DNA from 2 places in the Synechococcus sp. 'PEA 65AY6A-5F PE A' genome. Region 1 is predicted to be linked to the other one. Evidence: predicted binding sites of a transcription regulator. Region 1 holds the regulator's gene; the other holds the start of a gene.
What was found. The regulator NtcA, encoded in region 1, controls nitrogen genes in cyanobacteria. The targets are predictions, from matches to a motif close to GTANCNNNNGNTAC.
Positions count from the first base shown of each region.

Region 2: the regulator NtcA is predicted to act here: its motif matches at 6,380-6,393, upstream of GG26_RS05965 (circularly permuted type 2 ATP-grasp protein).

Region 1 is NZ_JAOALE010000033.1:17,928-26,531, forward strand. Features, by position in the region: gene leuB (3-isopropylmalate dehydrogenase) at 94-1,239, shown strand; gene ntcA (global nitrogen regulator NtcA) at 1,355-2,029, opposite strand; gene GG26_RS10825 (M61 family metallopeptidase) at 2,296-4,119, shown strand; gene GG26_RS10830 (hypothetical protein) at 4,191-5,408, shown strand; gene GG26_RS10835 (hypothetical protein) at 5,430-6,317, opposite strand; gene upp (uracil phosphoribosyltransferase) at 6,647-7,330, shown strand; gene GG26_RS10845 (HAD hydrolase family protein) at 7,637-8,545, shown strand; gene GG26_RS10850 (tetratricopeptide repeat protein) at 8,538-8,604, shown strand, end outside.
Region 2 is NZ_JAOALE010000012.1:44,421-53,024, reverse strand. Features, by position in the region: gene GG26_RS05990 (hypothetical protein) at 1-66, opposite strand, end outside; gene GG26_RS05985 (Tic20 family protein) at 316-804, shown strand; gene GG26_RS05980 (hypothetical protein) at 851-2,758, shown strand; gene GG26_RS05975 (alpha-E domain-containing protein) at 2,752-3,747, shown strand; gene GG26_RS05970 (gamma carbonic anhydrase family protein) at 4,013-4,507, shown strand; gene GG26_RS05965 (circularly permuted type 2 ATP-grasp protein) at 4,863-6,320, opposite strand; gene GG26_RS05960 (glycosyltransferase family 39 protein) at 6,486-8,309, opposite strand; gene GG26_RS05955 (DUF6761 family protein) at 8,412-8,604, opposite strand, start outside.

The sequences.
Region 1 (8,604 bases):
GGCTGCACTTTTTTTGGACGTGGGGGACTTTTCGGCAAACCTGGGGGCCAAGGGATGGTAATATCGCTACGCATTCTTTTGCTGTGACCGCCCATGAGCGTTCCTTCCTCTGCTGTCCGAACCTATCGGATTACAGCCCTAGCCGGAGATGGGATCGGTCCTGAAATCATGCAGGTGGGGCGGGCGGTTTTGGATGCGGTTGCCGCTCAGGTGGGGTTTTCCCTCCAGTGGCAGGAGGGCTTGATTGGCGGGGCCGCCTACGAAGCCACGGGGGATCCCTTGCCGCCAGAGACCTTGAAAATGGCCCAGGAGAGCGATGCTGTTTACTTGGCGGCAGTTGGCGACTTTAAGTACGACACCCTGCCGCGGGAGAAGCGCCCTGAGCGGGCTTTGTTGGGCTTGCGGGCGGGCCTGGGGCTGTTTGCCAACTTGCGCCCGGTGAAGATCTTTCCGCAACTGGTGCAGGCCTCTTCCCTCAAGCCGGAGGTGGTTGCCGGGATCGACCTGGTGGTGGTGCGGGAGCTCACCGGCGGCATCTACTTCGGCCAACCCAAAGGGATCTTCACAGATGCCAAGGGATCCCGGCGGGGTGTGAACACCATGGCCTACAGCGAGGCGGAGGTGGATCGCATTGCCCGTGTGGCTTTTGAACTGGCCCGCAAACGCCGGCGCAAGCTCTGCTCGGTGGATAAAGCCAATGTCCTGGAAGTGTCACAACTGTGGCGGGAGCGGGTTACCGCCATTGCGGCTGAGTACCCCGACGTGGAGCTGTCCCACCTGTACGTCGATAATGCTGCCATGCAGTTGGTGCGCTGGCCCAAGCAGTTTGACGTCATTCTCACGGAGAACCTCTTCGGGGATATCCTCTCCGACGAGGCGGCGATGCTGACCGGGTCCATCGGCATGTTGCCCTCTGCCTCTTTGGGATCCTCTGGCCCTGGGGTGTACGAACCCGTACACGGGTCAGCCCCGGATATTGCCGGACAAGACAAGGCCAACCCCATTGCCCAGGTGCTCTCCGGGGCAATGCTGCTGCGCTACTCCTTGGATCAGCCCCAGGCTGCCGACCGCATCGAACAGGCCGTCGAGGCGGTTTTGGCCCAGGGCTACCGCACTGCCGACATCTACTCTGAGGGGATGACCCTCGTCGGCTGTCGGGAAATGGGGGAAAAGATCTTGGCTGCTCTGGCCCAGCAGCAAGCCTCCCCCCAAGGATCGCTCTCAGCCCCTGGTGGTTGAGGGGAGGTTCCCTCGTCGCTGCCCTGCCCTGGTGGCACGGCTACTCCTCTCCCAGAGGGAGGGATTGTCCCGACTGGTAAATTCCTGGAAACGGCCCTAGGGGCAGCTTCTCCCCCTAGGCAAAGCGATGGCCAAGCTGCATTGGGTCGTGGACGGTGATCTTTTTCTTGTGGATGGAAATGTAGTTCTTCTTGCGCAGCTCCCCCAACAGACGAGTGATGGTGACGCGAGTGGAGCCGATCGCTTCCGCAATGGCCTGGTGGGATAGCTTGAGATCGATGGTGACTCCATTGGGGCCGGGCACCCCGAAGTCGCGGCAGAGGATCAGTAGAAAGCTGACCAGACGGGATCCCATGTCGCGGTGGGCCAGCGTCTCGATCATCATCTCCGTCTGCAAGATGCGGGAAGACAGGCTCTTGAGGAGCAACATGGAGAGCTCAGCGTTCTCCCGCAAGGATTTTTCCACCTGTTCGATGGGCAGAGAGAGCAGCTCGACGCGGGTAAAGGCCACCGCGTGATAGAAGCGGTCGGAGCGCTGCCCCGTGATGAAGGAGAGCACCCCAAAGATGCTGTTTTCCCGCAGGAGAGCGACGGTAATTTCTTCCCCCATTTCGTAGACCCGCGAGAGCTTGACAGCTCCTTTCACCAAAAAGTAAACCCGCTCCGCCGGATCCCCAGGAAAGAAGATGGTCTTACCGCGCTCAAACGTTTCGATAACCGGAGGATGGTGAGGCCCTCCCAACTGTTTGAAGGCTGCAACCAGAGATTTTTCTGCAATGGCCACTGCCATATTCTTCAACCTTTTAAGGTCAGTTTATCCCTTAGAATCAACCCAACAAGATCAGCCAGGAGTGCCGGGGTTGAGCTGCCCGCTATTGACCCAAGCCACCCTTGACTCAAAAATGACCTCGGCGGCAAGATTATCCTAAGCTAAAAGACTCTGCTTGGATATCTTTGTAGCAGGAGCTACATCTTTGAAGTCTTGTCTCCTGTCCAAGATATGCCTCTAGCGCACTGTTTTGGGACGGTGCAGGCGGGAGGTGCGAGGAAAGTTATATGGGGATCGCGCAGGGTGGGGTTGCCGCCCCTTCTCAGCTAAGCCGTCAGCATTTCACGGTGCGGATGCCGGAGCCGGCCAATCACCTTTTGGAGGTGGAACTACAGATCCAAGAGGTGGATCCAGAAGTACCTCTGCAACTGCGGCTGCCGGTGTGGACGCCGGGATCCTACCTGGTGCGGGAATATGCCCGCCATGTGCAAGAGTTTCAGGCAGCAACGGAGCAAGGGATCCCTTTGGCCTGGCGGAAGGTAGATAAGCACACTTGGGAGATCGAGCCGCCCCGCTGTTCGGCTGTCGCGATCCGCTATCGGGTCTACGCCTACGAGCTGACGGTGCGCACCAACCATTTGGATCTCACCCACGCCTACTTCAACGGGGCGGCGCTCTTTCTCTACGTGCCCGGTCGCGAGCGGGAGCCCTACACCTTGACGATAATCCCTCCCAAACCCGACTGGCACGTCGCCACCAGTTTGCGACCTTTGAGGTCTTCTTCTGAGGATGCTGCTTCCGGCCAGTCTTTTGTGGCGGCAGACTACGACGAGCTGGTGGATAGCCCGGTGGAGGTGGGCCTGCACCAGTTGCGGTCGTTTGCGGTGGAAGGGATCCCTCACTACTTCGTGGTCTGGGGAGCGGGCACCCTAAATTTGGAGCAAGCGGTGGCCGATGCCGAGAAAATTGTCCGGGCCACGGCGGCGTTTTTTGGCGAGCTGCCCTACGACCGCTACTGGTTTATTGTGCATTTGTCAGCCGGGGGATTTGGCGGCCTGGAGCACAAGTACAGTGCCACCCTCAATTATTCTGGACTGGAGCTGCATCAGCCCCACTCCTACCGCCGCTTTTTGGCGCTGCTGGCCCATGAGCTTTTCCATGCTTGGAACGTCAAGCGGCTGCGCCCTCTGGCTTTGGAGAAAATTAACTACAACCAAGAAAACTACGTGGACTGTCTGTGGTTTTGCGAGGGGGCAACCAGCTACTACGAAAATGTCATCTTGCTGCGGGCAGGGATCCTCAGCGCCGAAGATTTTTTAAAGATCCTGGCCGAGCAAATTGGCCGGCTGCAGCGCACTCCAGGTCGAGCCGTACAATCGCTGCGAGAATCCAGTTTCGACGCCTGGATCAAGCTCTACCGTCCCCACGAAAATAGCCTCAACAGCCAGGTTTCCTATTACCTAAAGGGCGCTTTGGTCTGCTGGCTGCTAGATCTGCACATTCGCCACCTCTCAGGGGGGCAGGGATCCCTGGACACGGCCCTGCGGGATCTGTGGCAGCGCTTTGGTCGGACAGAGAAAGGCTACAGCAACCAAGACTTGCAAGAGGCGTTTGAGCGGGCAGCCGGCGCCGATCTCAGCCCCTTTTTCGCCGCCTATGTGGACGGCACGGAAGAGCTAGACTACAACGCCTACCTCCACCCCTTTGGCCTCACCCTCAAGGTTCACTTCAGCCGACCCAACCCTCCCCCCTACCTGGGCCTCAACTTCAACGGCGAAGGCAATCGCATCAGCGCCGTCGAGATGGGATCCCCCGCTCAAAAAGCCGGCATCTGGGCTGGCGATGAGTTGGTGGCCTTGGATGGCTTCCGGGTAAGCGCTGCCAACTTGCCAGAACGCTTGGCGGCCTACCAGCCCCACCAGGCCATCTGCCTGAGCGTCTTTCAGGGCGATCAGTTGAAGCACTTCTGGATCCCCTTAGATCCACCTCGCCCGGATGTGTACACCCTCGAAGCCCTGCCAGAACTCACTCCCGCCCAGAAAGCGCTCCAACAAAGCTGGTTGGGATCCCTGCTCGGCTCTTCGGGACAAGATACGCCTCTTCTTGCCTGAGAATCTTGAAACAGGCGGGTAACCTAGTTAACCTAGACAAAAAGTAACAATAGGGGCAAGGAGCCAATCTGATGGACCTCGTTTTGGCTTTGTTAATTGGAGTGGCTGTTGGTTTCTCATTGGGTGTTTACGTTGCCCGCCGTTACAAGGCCAATCCTAGACCAGAGGCCTGGCAGCGAGAGGTCATTAGAGAGATATCTTCATGGCTGGGCCAAGAACTCGACAAAACCTTAATCAAGTTAGGAGAAGGTCTGCAGGTTTGGGGTAAGGATCTTACGCAGGCTATATCTGTAAAGCTAGCTGAACATAGTGAGCAGCTCAACAGTCGGCAAGCTATCCTAGAAAACTTAGTGAAAGAAGCTAGAGGTATCTATCAGCAACTACAGGTTGCTCTTAAAAAATCTTCCAGATTAGAGATATCCCAAGCTACAGATCAAAACTCTCAAAAAGAGCAGGCTGCCATCCATAAAACAATAAAGAATAGTCTACCAGACGATGTACCGAGAGATAAGGAAAAAGTAGCTGCTTCTAACATGCAAGAAGTTGACATGAAGATAAAATCTTTCTTAAACTCGAAAAAAATAAAGATCAAAAGAATATATAAGAGAAGCATAGATATGGAGAAAAAAGAGGAGAAGCTAGATCGAATAGCTGACCTTATGGGTCGTAAGTACTCTTTGATCAAAAGATTCTATGGAATGATTAAGTCAAATATGAACAGCGGAGACTCTTTCTCAATAAACCTTAGAGACGAACCTAAACAAGTAATTGGCACAACTTGCCAGGTTGCCACAGAGCTACGCCAGATTGAATTTTTGGAAGAGTATAGATACTATAAAGCGTCTAAGCGTCTGGAAGCAAGAGCCAGCAGATCTCCAGAAGCACAGAATTTTCTCTCAGGAAACTGGCTGGAGAGATACGTTAGGAATAGGTTGAGTTGCCTTGCTAAAAGGCAAACTGGGAAGATTGATTTTGCTTGCGTAGCAAATGCCGAAGTTACTTTGCTAGACAAAGATTATTTTGAGATGGATCTTCTCTTCCGCTTTAATGATCAATTTTACTGGGTAGAGTCGACGACAGGTGAGTACCAAGATAAAGTACAAAAGTACTCCAAGATTGCTTCTGACCTCCTTGGTCTTCAGAGAAACCAAGCCATCATGGTTTTGACCGACGTTAGTCAAGATGCAAAAACCCGTCTATCCTCTCTCTATCATTTGTCGGTCATCAGTGTTGATGAGGTTGAGGCTACATTTGAGAGGATCTTAAAAAGTCACCTTCGAGAAGTCTGAAAGGCACCCAAGAGCATTAGCTTAAGCCACAATTTTGACAGCTTGTTCCATACACCACCAGGGATCCTCCGCAAAAGCTGGCATGGGCGTGCTGCCCGCCTTGCCCAGAATGGCCAGCCTGACTTCTCTATCCAGACGGGATCCGGAGCCATAGGGATCGTCAGAGGGGGGCTCCAGCCTTTGTCCTAGAGGGGGCATTGCCATAATGCCCGGCTGCATGCCGGTACTGGTGACCCAGATTTTGAAGCGATCCACCGCCGTTTCTGTGTCTTCGGGCAGTTGCATCTGGAGCAGATAGCGAGGGCCAGAGCCAACTAATACGCTTTCGCTGGGGCGCAGGCGGGCAGGAGAGTCCGGCTGGTAGGGATAGACTAAACCGACGCTGCACTGCCGTTCGTCAAAGACTGTTACATAGACGTGCACCGGCGTAAGGGCCCTGTTGCGCAGGGCGATGGCGAGGTTGCGGCCTGCTTGAATTTGCACCTGGCCTTGGGGATCCCGCGGCAAAGGGCTAACTTCAGCAGGGCTAGAGCCACTGGCCGGCGTTTCCAGTTGCAGAAACTCTACTTCCAGAACACTGCTCAGAGCATCGCTGGCAGGTTGCAGGTTGAGGAGGTTGTCGAAGGCGGCCACATGTTCCAGCAGCCGCACCAGCTTGCGGGGCAGAGCCTGTGGCTTTTTTACCGGGATCCGAAAGGCTGCCAGCGCCACCTCTTCCTCCCGTCGGTAGAAGTGGTAGATGGCATCTGGCAGCATCTCTACCCGCAAGTCCGCTGCTTCTGGGTCGGTGTAGGCTAGAAGCGGCGAGGCCGGCAGAGCCGCCAGCAACTCGGCAACAGGCATTTGCGCTTGGCTGGGATCCGCACAGGTGAAGGCCACCCGCAACGGCTGAAACCGGACGGCAGACATGGGCGATCCTCAGAAAAAATCTCGTGATCCAGATCTACCGGATCCGCAGACCCAGCTCCAGCTTTGCCCTGTGCTGTAACGGCAAAGCATGGCAACGCATCCTGAACCAATCGGGCGTTCGCTTCAGCAGCGCGGAGCGCCTACGCTTGGGGAGAGATGCCTCACTGCCGGCATGGTGAATTAGGGACTAGCCACTGGCTAGCTAAGTGCGCTCGTAGAACCCAAAACTAGGAATCCCTACCCTTTAAGGCAGGGGGCAGGTCAACCAATTCTGAAGGGGTACCCATTACCTCGAGGGAAGTGCTTGCTTTCTGCCAAAGCAACCCGCTATGCTACCGCCCAGATTGAGGCATCTTTCTGTGGCAAGTCAGCAGCTTCGAGTCTATGTCCCCTCTCACCCGCTCATTAAGCACTGGTTAGCTGTGGCTCGCGACGTGGAAACCCCCACGCCCTTGTTTCGCAGTGCTCTATCGGAGCTGGGCCGCTGGCTGACCTACGAGGCGATGCGGGATTGGATCCCAACTCAGGCGGTGCAGGTGCAAACTCCTCTGGAACCTGCTGCAGCAGAAGTTATCGCCCCCAACACGCCGCTGGCCATCGTGCCTATTTTGCGGGCTGGGCTGGCCCTGCTGGAAGGCTGTCAGTCCCTCTTGCCCCAGGCACGGATTTTTCATGTGGGCCTGGTGCGGGACGAAAAGACGCTGCAGGTGAGTTGTTACCTCAATCGCCTGCCGGAGCGGATCCCGGAGCAGATGCGCATTCTCATCCCTGAGCCGATGTTGGCTACTGGCGGCACCTTGCTCTGGATCTTGGACGAGCTGAAAAAACGGGGAGCGGATCCCAGCTTAGTGAGAATTGTGAGCGTCTTGGCTGCTCCGCCGGGGCTGCAGCGGCTGGGATCCCATTACCCGATGGTGCAAATTTTCTGCGCCATGATCGACGAGCGGCTAAATGACCGGGGGTTTATCCTGCCCGGGCTGGGGGATGCTGGGGATCGCGCTTTCGGCACCTGATCCCTCAAAGGAATCGCGAGTCAAGAGGCTTGCTCTGCCGCTAGTATCGGCTGGGCACGGCAGCAGAGTGTAACATTTGGCATCAATTGCCCCAATGCCGCTCTGGGTGCTTCACTCCTCCAGAAGGTGGCCAAGAAGGGCACGTTGAATTAAACCTCTTCACTTCTGTCAAGGCTGTTGGATGATGGGAATGCTGGCCGCTTGAGCCCCAAGCCCGCCTCAGGGATCCGGCTTGCGCTCCTCGGGCTAGAGGCCGTTTGATCTGGCTAATTGACTGCTGCCAGCGCCTTTTCCTTTCCTGGGCTTATGCGACTTGTCCTCAGCAGTTTGGATGGCAGCCTCTTAGATCCCCAGTCCAACAGCTATGGCGCTGCCCGACAAGCTTTGGCGGCTTTGGAGCGCCGCTCCATTCCCTTAGTGCTCTACAGCCTGCGTACCCGCGCCCAACTGGAACATCTGTGTCGACAACTGCGCCTGGAGCATCCCTTCATCTGCGAGGACGGCTCCGCTATTTACGTTCCCGAACATTACTTTCCCGCAGGCATTTTGGACGAGCGCTGGCAACACCGCCCTCCCTACTACGTGTGTGCCCTGGGATTGCCCTACCCCTGCTTGCGCCACATTTTGCAACAGGTGCGCCAAGATTACCACTTGGATCTCATCGGGTTCGGGGATTGGACAGCCTCGGAGCTAGCTGCCGCCACTGGGATCCCTTTGGAGGAAGCAGAACGGGTGCAAAAGCGGGAATATAGCGAGATTTTCAGCTATTCCGGGGATCCAGCAAGGCTGCGAGAAGCCCTTGCCCAACAAGAGGCCACCCTCACCCAGCACTTGTTACGGCTGCACCAGCTCCACTTCTCCGACCCCTCGCGGTGGTATTTGACCGGCTGGAGGCGGACAACCTTAACCTCAGAGCCCAGTTCCCTACCGGGAGAACAGGCGGTGCGGCTGCTCCTGGATTGCTACCAGCGGCATTTGGGCCCTGTCAGGGCCTTGGGCATCGGCTGCTCCCCCCCAGATTTGGCTTTTTTGCGGTGGGTGGAGCGGAAAGTAGTGCTTCCCAGCCCAATTGCGGATAGCCTCTGGAAGGAGGCCGTTCGCCTCGGCGGGCCAGAGGTTCAGACCCAGTGGCAACTGGCCCGGCTCCCCGGTCCTGAGGGGTGGAACGAAGTGGTGTTGAGGTGGCTGGAGGAAACCGATCATGGGGATGAATAAGCAACAAACCGGTGGACGGACTGCTCCCTTGGGCCTGCGTGTGGTGGGATGCCTGCTGA
Region 2 (8,604 bases), on a different contig from region 1:
CACAGACCAAGCTTGCCAGAGAACAGCTCCCAAGAGGCGGGCAGCGAGAGATGGCGAAATCTTCATGGCGGAGGCCAAAAATCACTGTGGGTGGGAGTTGCCGTCGATTATATCAACCCCAATCCTGCAAGATGCTCATCTTGAACAGTTTCCCCCTCACTCGAAAGCGGAGGCCAGCTTGGGGCTAGGCGCGTTGAGCCGGCCAACTTCATCGACTACAATAAGCGCAAAGCTTAGGTGCCGTTTAAAGAAATTCTGAAAGCGCACCAACAAGCAGACTCCAGCACTACTGCACTGAACTGAGGGGCTCGAGACATGACCTGGCGCGGCGACATCACTCCCATCAATCGGCTGTGGGGATCCCTTCCCTACCTTCTGCCTTTGGTATCGGCCCTGCCCTTCGGCTTTGTGCCCTCGGGTTTGTTTCAATCTCTGCCAGGTTTGATCCCCATTTTTAGTCCACTGCTGCGCTTGCTGCCCCTGGCCACAGGCTGGTTGGGGGTGGGGATATTTCTCGCCCTGCTATTTTTAGTCCGCAACAGCCGTGTCGCCCACTTTGTTCGCTTCAACACCATGCAGGCGCTGTTGCTCAACATTGCCCTGTTCTTGGTGCAAGTGTTGATGCAGGTGTTTGCTATGCTCTTTGGCAACCTCGGCCTGGCAGCACTTGTCAGCATTTTGGCCACCACCGCACTTCTGGGCGTGATCGCCATCACCGTCTACGCTTGGGTGCAGAACGTTCGCGGCCACTATGCCGAGGTGCCGGTGCTCTCCGATGCCGCCTATGCCTGGATTCGCTATTAATTCCTGGCAAAGAGGGAGGTAGGCAACGCCTAGTCCAGAAGTGAGGATGAAAGCGTTACGCCAACCGAAGCTGCTGGTCGGGCTTGCGCTGCTAACTGGAGTGCTGGCCCTGCTCTGGCCGATGCTGCAGCGGGGCTACCCCATCACTCATTCCACCCACTTCAACCTCAGTTGGGCCTTTCAGTATCAGCGGCAGTTTTTCGGCGGGCAGTTTTACCCCCGCTGGCTGGAGTATTCCAACTTCGGCTACGGCAACCCCACCTTTGCCTTCTATCCACCTCTATGCATGGTGGCCCCTTTGCCGTTTCGCCTGCTGGGGCTGGATATGCCCGGATCCTTGGTGGCCAGCATGGGCCTGGCGATGGCGGTCTTTGGCGCAGGGCTGTATGCCCTTCTCCGGCAACTCATCCCCTGGGCTTGGGCTCTGGTTTTGGCTCTGGCGGGTATGGCCGGCCCCTATTGGCTGGTGGATATTTACCAACGGGGGGCAATGGGGGAAGTGTGGGCCATTGCTGTCTCTCCCTGGATTTTCTGGGCCTCAGTCCAGGTGATCTGCCGGCCCCAGTCCCTTTGGCCGATTGTGGCCTTGGCCATTAGCTATGGCCTGTTGGCCCTATCTCACTTGCCCACTTTGCTGGTCTTTACGCTAACTTGGCTGCCTCTGCCTTGGGTGCTGGGCCGCTGGGATCCCCTCTGGCCCAGGGTGGGGCGCTGCTACTTGGGGTTTGGGCTGGGGCTGGGGTGGACGGCGTTTTATCTGCTGCCAGCCTTTTGGGATCAGCGCCTCATCCAGGTGGAGTTGGTGAATTTTGTCGAAGAGTACATGCCCCAACATCGCCTGATGCTGAGTGGGCTAACCCGGCTCCAGCCGCAACTGACGCAGCACTGGTTTGAAAGGGGCCTGGTGGGGTACTGGATCTGGATGGTGGCCGTTGTCTTGGGTGCTGGGATCCTGGTTTTCTGGGAATGGCTGGCCCGCAGGACAAGGGGGATGACCCCAATCCATTCCGCTCGTGCTGGCGAGACGGAGTCCTTTGATGCCTTGGGATCCCATGCTCCCCTGGCCAAAGCCATCCTGCTCTACAGCTTGGGGGCCAGCTTGGTGGCCTTGCTGATGATGACGGATCTGCTGGGTTGGCTCTACGAGTGGGTTTTGCCCCTGCGCCGCATTCAGTTTTCTTGGCGCTGGATGGCGGTGACGGCGGTAACCGTGCCCTGGCTGTTGGGATCCCTGGCCGCCTGGGGGTGGGGGCAAAAGGGCTGGAGGATCCTCTTGATTGTGGGGATAGGTCTGGCCATGGGGATACAAAGTTGGCAGGGCTGGCAGGTCTTGTCCAGAGCCTGGTTTGACCCGCAAACCATCCAAACTTTTCAAGAGCTGTCTGCAGCCAAGCCATTTCCCAATGAGCCCCAGCAGCGACCGGGCATCGCTTTTCTTCACTGGCACTGGATCTTTCCCGATGGGCTGGCGCTGGTGGATGTGCTGGAGTACCGACCTCGCCAGGCAACGCTGCCCATGCCGCCCCCAGAGGTGGATCCGCTGCTGCGGTGGCAAGGCGACATGGTGAACTTTGGACGAGAACAAAGCGATCTGGAGCCACTGTTGGAAGTGGAACGGTGGAGCTATGGCTATCGTCGTTTTCGGGCCGTTAACCCCACTGCTCAGGATCGATGGGTAGTCCTGCGCACGTTTTACTACCCTGCTTGGTGGGTACAGGTGGATGGTCGCCTCACATCTGCCGAGCACAATGGACTGGGGCTGTTGCAGGTGCGGATCCCACCGGGGGATCATCGCGTGCAGGTGCGCTATCTGGGCACCCCAGCCGACTGGATAGGATGGATCCTGACTGGCCTAACGGGGGTGCTGCTGGTGAAGGTGCGGCGGCTGCTTAGTTTGTTGAATTTGAACGGAGCGCAGAGACAAGAAACTCCAGAGGAGGTAACAGCATGCTGAGTCGCGTGGCCGATTCCATCTACTGGCTCAACCGCTACGTGGAGCGCGCCGAGAACATCGCCCGCTTCATCGATGTCAATCTCAACCTCATCCTAGACTTGCCCAGCGGTCCCGCCCAGCAGTGGGATCCCATCGTCTACACCACCGGGGATCAGGAGCTGTTTTACCAGCGTTATGGCCAGGCGACCCAAGAAACGGTCATCCAGTTCCTGGCTTTTGATAGGGATTACCCCAACTCCATCCTTTCCTGTTTGCGGCTGGCGCGAGAAAATGCCCGTTCTGTGCGGGAGGTCATTTCTTCAGAAATGTGGGAGCGGGTCAACCGCTTTTATTTGATGGTCAAAGAAGCGGCTCAGCAAGGCCCCCACCTGAGTCAGCTCCATGATTTTTTCACGGAAGTGAAGCTGGCCAGTCACCTATTCGCCGGGGTGATGGATGCCACCATGACCCATGGGGAAGGATGGCATTTTGGCCAGATTGGCCGTCTTTTGGAGCGGGCGGACAAAACGGCGCGCATTTTGGATGTTAAGTATTTTATTTTGCTGCCCTCTCTGCAGTACGTGGGCACGGCTTTGGATGAGCTGCAGTGGATCGCCTTGCTGAAGTCGGCCAGTGCTTATGAAATGTATCGGAAACACAGCCGCCAACACCGCATCAATCCCAGGGAGGTGGCCTCTTTTCTCATTTTGGATCGGCAATTTCCCCGCTCTATTCAGTTTTGTCTTATTCACGCAGATCGATCCCTGCACCAAATCACCGGCACCCCAGCCGATACTTGGCGGGATCCCAGCGAGCGAGCTTTGGGCCGCCTGCGTTCTGAGCTGGACTACCTGACCATCGACGACATTATGGAGCAGGGCTTACATGAGTTTCTCGACAAATTGCAGCTACAAATGAACCACGTTGGCGATTGCATCTACGAAACTTTCTTTGCCATTCGCCCCTTGCAACCGTCTGAATCCTCTCCCCTGCTGCAACGGCAGGCTTAGCTAAAATCCCTCACCCCTAGCCCCTCTCCTACAAGAGTTAGAAATTAATCTAACGAACGCTTCCACAGCTATCGACAATGAGCCAAATGTGTTGCTTATATCTCATTGCTATTGTGCAATGGATTGACAATGGTGAAACAGGAGCAAAGGGACAGGTTGATTTTCTGGATCCCTGGCTCCTCTCTTTTTCTGGGACTGGAGGCGGCGCGGAGCGCTGGGGCAGGTCTGGAATTGCCGAACCCCCGGTAGCAGTAGGATTGGGGAAATGGAAGCCGTTGCCAAGGGCGTTTGGAAAGTGGGGTTAGAGCAGCAGCCGAGAGGGATCGACCAGGCAGCCTTTATTGCCGCCAATGCCACACTGATCGGCGATGTCCAACTTGCGGAAGCGGTGAGCATCTGGTACGGGGCCATCTTGCGGGGGGATCTCTCGCCCATTGTCATTGGCCACCGCAGCAACATCCAAGATGGAGCCATTCTGCACGGGGATCCCGGACAGCCGACCCTGATTGGCGAGGAAGTGACCATAGGCCATCGAGCGGTCATCCACAGTGCCCACATCGAGGGGGGATGTCTGATCGGGATTGGGGCCATTATCTTGAGCGGGGTCACCATCGGGGCGGGCAGCATGGTGGGAGCTGGAGCGGTGGTCACCCGGTCTGTGCCACCCCACTCTTTGGCGGCGGGGATCCCGGCCAAGGTTATCCGCACCCTCACCGAGGAAGAGCATGCCTCTAACCCCCAAAACCCTGAACTTTGCTGAATTTACTGAGCTTTAGGCGGTTTGGCAAAAGTCATTGAGAGGGATATAGTAGACCAAGTTTCCCCCTGATCCTTGAGTCCACCGCAACGGTTGCCGGGAAGTGAAGGGGGAAAGCGCTCGGGGGGTATTCCTCAGGGCTTTGCGGGATACCGCCTTCCTGCTCAGAGATAGGCAGGATGCGATCGCTTCTTTCCTGAACCATGTTCAGGAGAGTCCAGCGTGAATGTATCAGGTCGAGCAACTGCGCCTTCACGCCCAGCACTACGTGGATTTGGCGCTTCAGCATGCCAGCCGCTTTGGCCGGTGGAGCAGAGGTTCGGGCGAGCGGCTCTGAACCTATTTTGCAAGCCGTCTCTCAACAGCCGGGATCCGCGCAGAGCACCCAGGTATCTTTGCTGCCGCCCCCCTGGGAGGAGTTCACCACCAGAGATCCCTTCTTGAGGGCGACGCGGGTCAGCCCCCCTGGGTGAACGTAGATCTCTTTGCCGTAGAGGATATAGGGCCGCAAGTCCACATGACAGGGTTCTAGACGGGGGCCTTCTCCCCGATCCACCAAGGTGGGCACGCGAGAAAGGCACAGGGTGGGTTGGGCGATGTAGTTGCGCGGTTGGGCGCGGATTTTCTCGGCAAAAGCAGCCCGCTCTTCCGGTGTGGCCTGGGATCCCATCAGCATGCCATAGCCACCCGACTCGTTGGCTGCCTTCACCACCAGCTTGTCGAGGTTCTCCAGCACATACGCCTGATCCTTGGGATCCCAGCAGAGGTAGGTGGGCACGTTGGGCAAAATGGCTTCCTCTCCCAGATAGTAGCGGATCATCTGGGGCACATAGGCGTAGATCACCTTGTCGTCCGCCACCCCCGTTCCCAAAGCGTTGGCAATCGCCAGCCGCCCTGACCGATAAACCTCAAACAGGCCGGGTACCCCCAAGAGGGAATCAGGGCGAAAAGCAAGGGGATCGATGAAGTCATCGTCGATGCGGCGGTAGATCACATCCACCCGCTGCAGCCCTTTGGTGGTGCGCATTTGCAAATAGCCATCGGCCACCACCAGATCCCGCCCTTCCACCAGCTCCACCCCCATTTGCTGGGCGAGGAAAGAATGCTCGAAGTAGGCGGAGTTGTAGATGCCGGGGGTGAGCACCACCACCGTTGGGTTGGCTAGGTGCGGCACCAGGTTAAGCAGAGTATCCAACAAATGGCTAGGGTAGTCGTCCACCGGGCGGATCCCCATGGTGTTGAACAGGGAGGGAAAGGTGCTTTTCATCACCCGCCGATTTTCCAGCACGTAGGAGATTCCCGACGGACAGCGCAGGTTATCTTCCAACACGTACCAAGTCCCGTCCCGATCCCGCACCAGGTCGGTGCCGGTGACGTGGCACCAAATTCTCCCCGGCGGGTTGAGCCCCACACAGGGCCGCAGAAATCCCTTGGCCGTTTCGATCAGCTCGGCAGGGATCACCCCATCCTTAAGGATCTTCTGGTCGTGATAGACATCGTCGATGAACAGGTTGAGGGCGTGGATGCGCTGCTTGAGACCCTTCTCCAGCCGCTGCCACTCGGAAGCCGAGACGATGCGGGGAATGATGTCAAAGGGGAAAATTCGCTCCGTGCCCTGGCTATCGCCATAGACGTTGAAGGTCACCCCCATTTGAAAGAGGGCCGCCTGTGCTGCCGCTTGCCGCTGCTGCAGTTCCCCTTCTTCCAGAGAATGAATGCGCTCAATCAACGGGATCGCCTCAGGACGGGGCTGGTTACGCCCCAAAAACAGCTCGTCGTAAAACCCCTCGCCCGGGTCGTAGGCATCAAAACGCACGTCTGGGATCCCTGGAACGCTATCTTCTTCTACTGTTGGGGGCTCTGGATCTGCATAATGTGCTTTCAGCTACTTTTAGCCTGGTAAAAAGAAAGGACTCCGTCGCGCTGACGCGAAAGGACTCCGTCCCGCGAACAGTGGGTTGGCCAAACCAGGGGGGGAGCTCTAGGGATCCGCCACCTCAAAGGCCCATAGCCCCCGCTCGGCAGGGATCCGATGCAACTGCCCCTTGGGAAAGCGCCGTTGCAGCTCTGCCCCCTGCTGATCCCATACCCACTCGTTCATGAACAGGGTAAACGGTGGCTCCAGCGCCTGGATGGGCAACACCTCGGGGGAAAACACCGCTACCTTTTGTTCCCGTCCGGCAAAAAATTGGATCCAGCTTTGCCAATAGTGGGGTTCCCCCCAGCCGAAATAGGGGTAGGCAGTGCTAGCCGCCAGATAGAAGCGGTAGTCGGGATCCATTTGGCGAGCTGCCACATAGCGCCCGGTGGCCCCCACATCGTTGCCCTGCGTCCAGCCTTTGTGGACAAAGTCTCCAAAAATGGCCAGGTTCCACCCCCCAATCAGCAGGATTGCCCCCGCCATCGCCGCCGCCGGCAGCCAACTCCCGGCCCGGGATCCCCAGCGTTCCAGGAGACCTGCCAGCACTTGGATCCCTTCCAGGGTTAGGTAGGCTACAAAGGGCAGGATCACCAGCAGGCGAGTGTAGTTGGGGGCTTTGGTGATGGCCAAGCTAAAGAGCAGGTAGAGAAACAGGAAGCTGCCCAGGCAGAGCCAGTCGTGGGGTTGGCTGCGCCCTTTGAGAAGGCGGTAGAGCCCGGATCCCAGCCCCAGCCAGATCAAGACCCCTGTCAGGGGATCTACAAAGGCATGGCCGTAGTTGGGATAGATATAGCCCCGGTCGTGCTGGCTGGGGTCGTTGAACATACTTAGGCCGTTGCGGATGTTGCGCCACACCGCCTCGGCTGGCGTAGCGGCATTCACCCACATCTGCTGCAGCGCCCGCCCTTCTGGGAAAAAGAGAAATTGCTGGCGGGCATACTCGGCGCTCACTGGCGGAGCAGTGGCAGTGGCCACCAGAATGGGCGCAGCCACCAGGAAAAACCCCAGCGCCGCCGGCACCGTCAGCTTGGCCAAAGTCCAGAAGGGGTTGGCCTGCTTGTTTTCTCCTTGCAGATCCTCCCGGCCCAGGAGCAGGTAGAGGCCGCCAAACAGCAACCCCAGCAAGATCACCACCCGCCCCGGCAGATAGCCGTAGAGGGAGAAACCCGCTGCCCCTCCCCCCAAATACAAAAGCAGGGGATTCTTTTCCCGCACGCCCTTTAAGATCAAGGCCAGGGCCGCACACTCCACCAGCACAATCAGGTTCTCCCGCATCGCCATGCGGCTGATGCCCAGCAGAGCGTGGTTGGATCCCAGGAGGGCCGCCGCCGCCAAGGCCAGCCGGGGGTTCCAGAACGACCGAAAAAACCCGTAGGCCACCAGAATGGTGACAACCCCGAAGGTGGCATGCACCGTGCGCACATTTACCAGCGTGACTCCCCCCATCAGCCGCGTCAGGCCGCCAAAGAGGCTGAACATAAAGCGGGGAAAATAGAAGTACTCTGGCATCAGCCCAAAGATATCGGGGTAGCGTACCGCTGAAGCCCGCCGGGCCATGGAGGTGATGACAATCTCGTCGGTGTTGATCTGAAAGGGGATGTTGGCCAGGTCGTAGAGGTAGATGGGAGCAAAAACCAACGCCAATAGCCCCAGGTGCAGCAACTCCTGGCGCCAGCGCAGCCGCGTCGGATCCCAAGGGGGCTGAGCTGGGGGAAACTGGGCCACGTACAACCCCACCAACAGGATGCTCAACAACCAGATGCCAACCTGCAAGACGTGGTAGCCGAACAGCCCATACCCAAGGGTCAAGGCTATCCCCAAGCCCAAGCCGGATCCCAGCAGGGCCGGACGCCGAGAAGTTGCCAGCGTATCCCAAACCGCCATAGGACTGGAGTGAGGAACAGCACTGACCCCAGCCTACCAGGCCTCTGCCGGTGTTCGATCCCTCACCCCCGGCCCCTCTCTATGCAATATCAATAAGCAATATCAATAGCCCCGCATCGCCTCGGTCTCCCGCTCCAGTTCCGGCTCCACGAAGTTGGAGGGGTCGTAGAGGAAGCGGTTGACCTCGTCTTCAAGGCGGTAGATCTCAAAAGGCTGCAATTGCTTGCCAGTTCGCAGGGCCAGCAGGTAGCCATCCACCAGCAGGCGCAGCTCGTCAGTGCGCCGATAGCCGCGA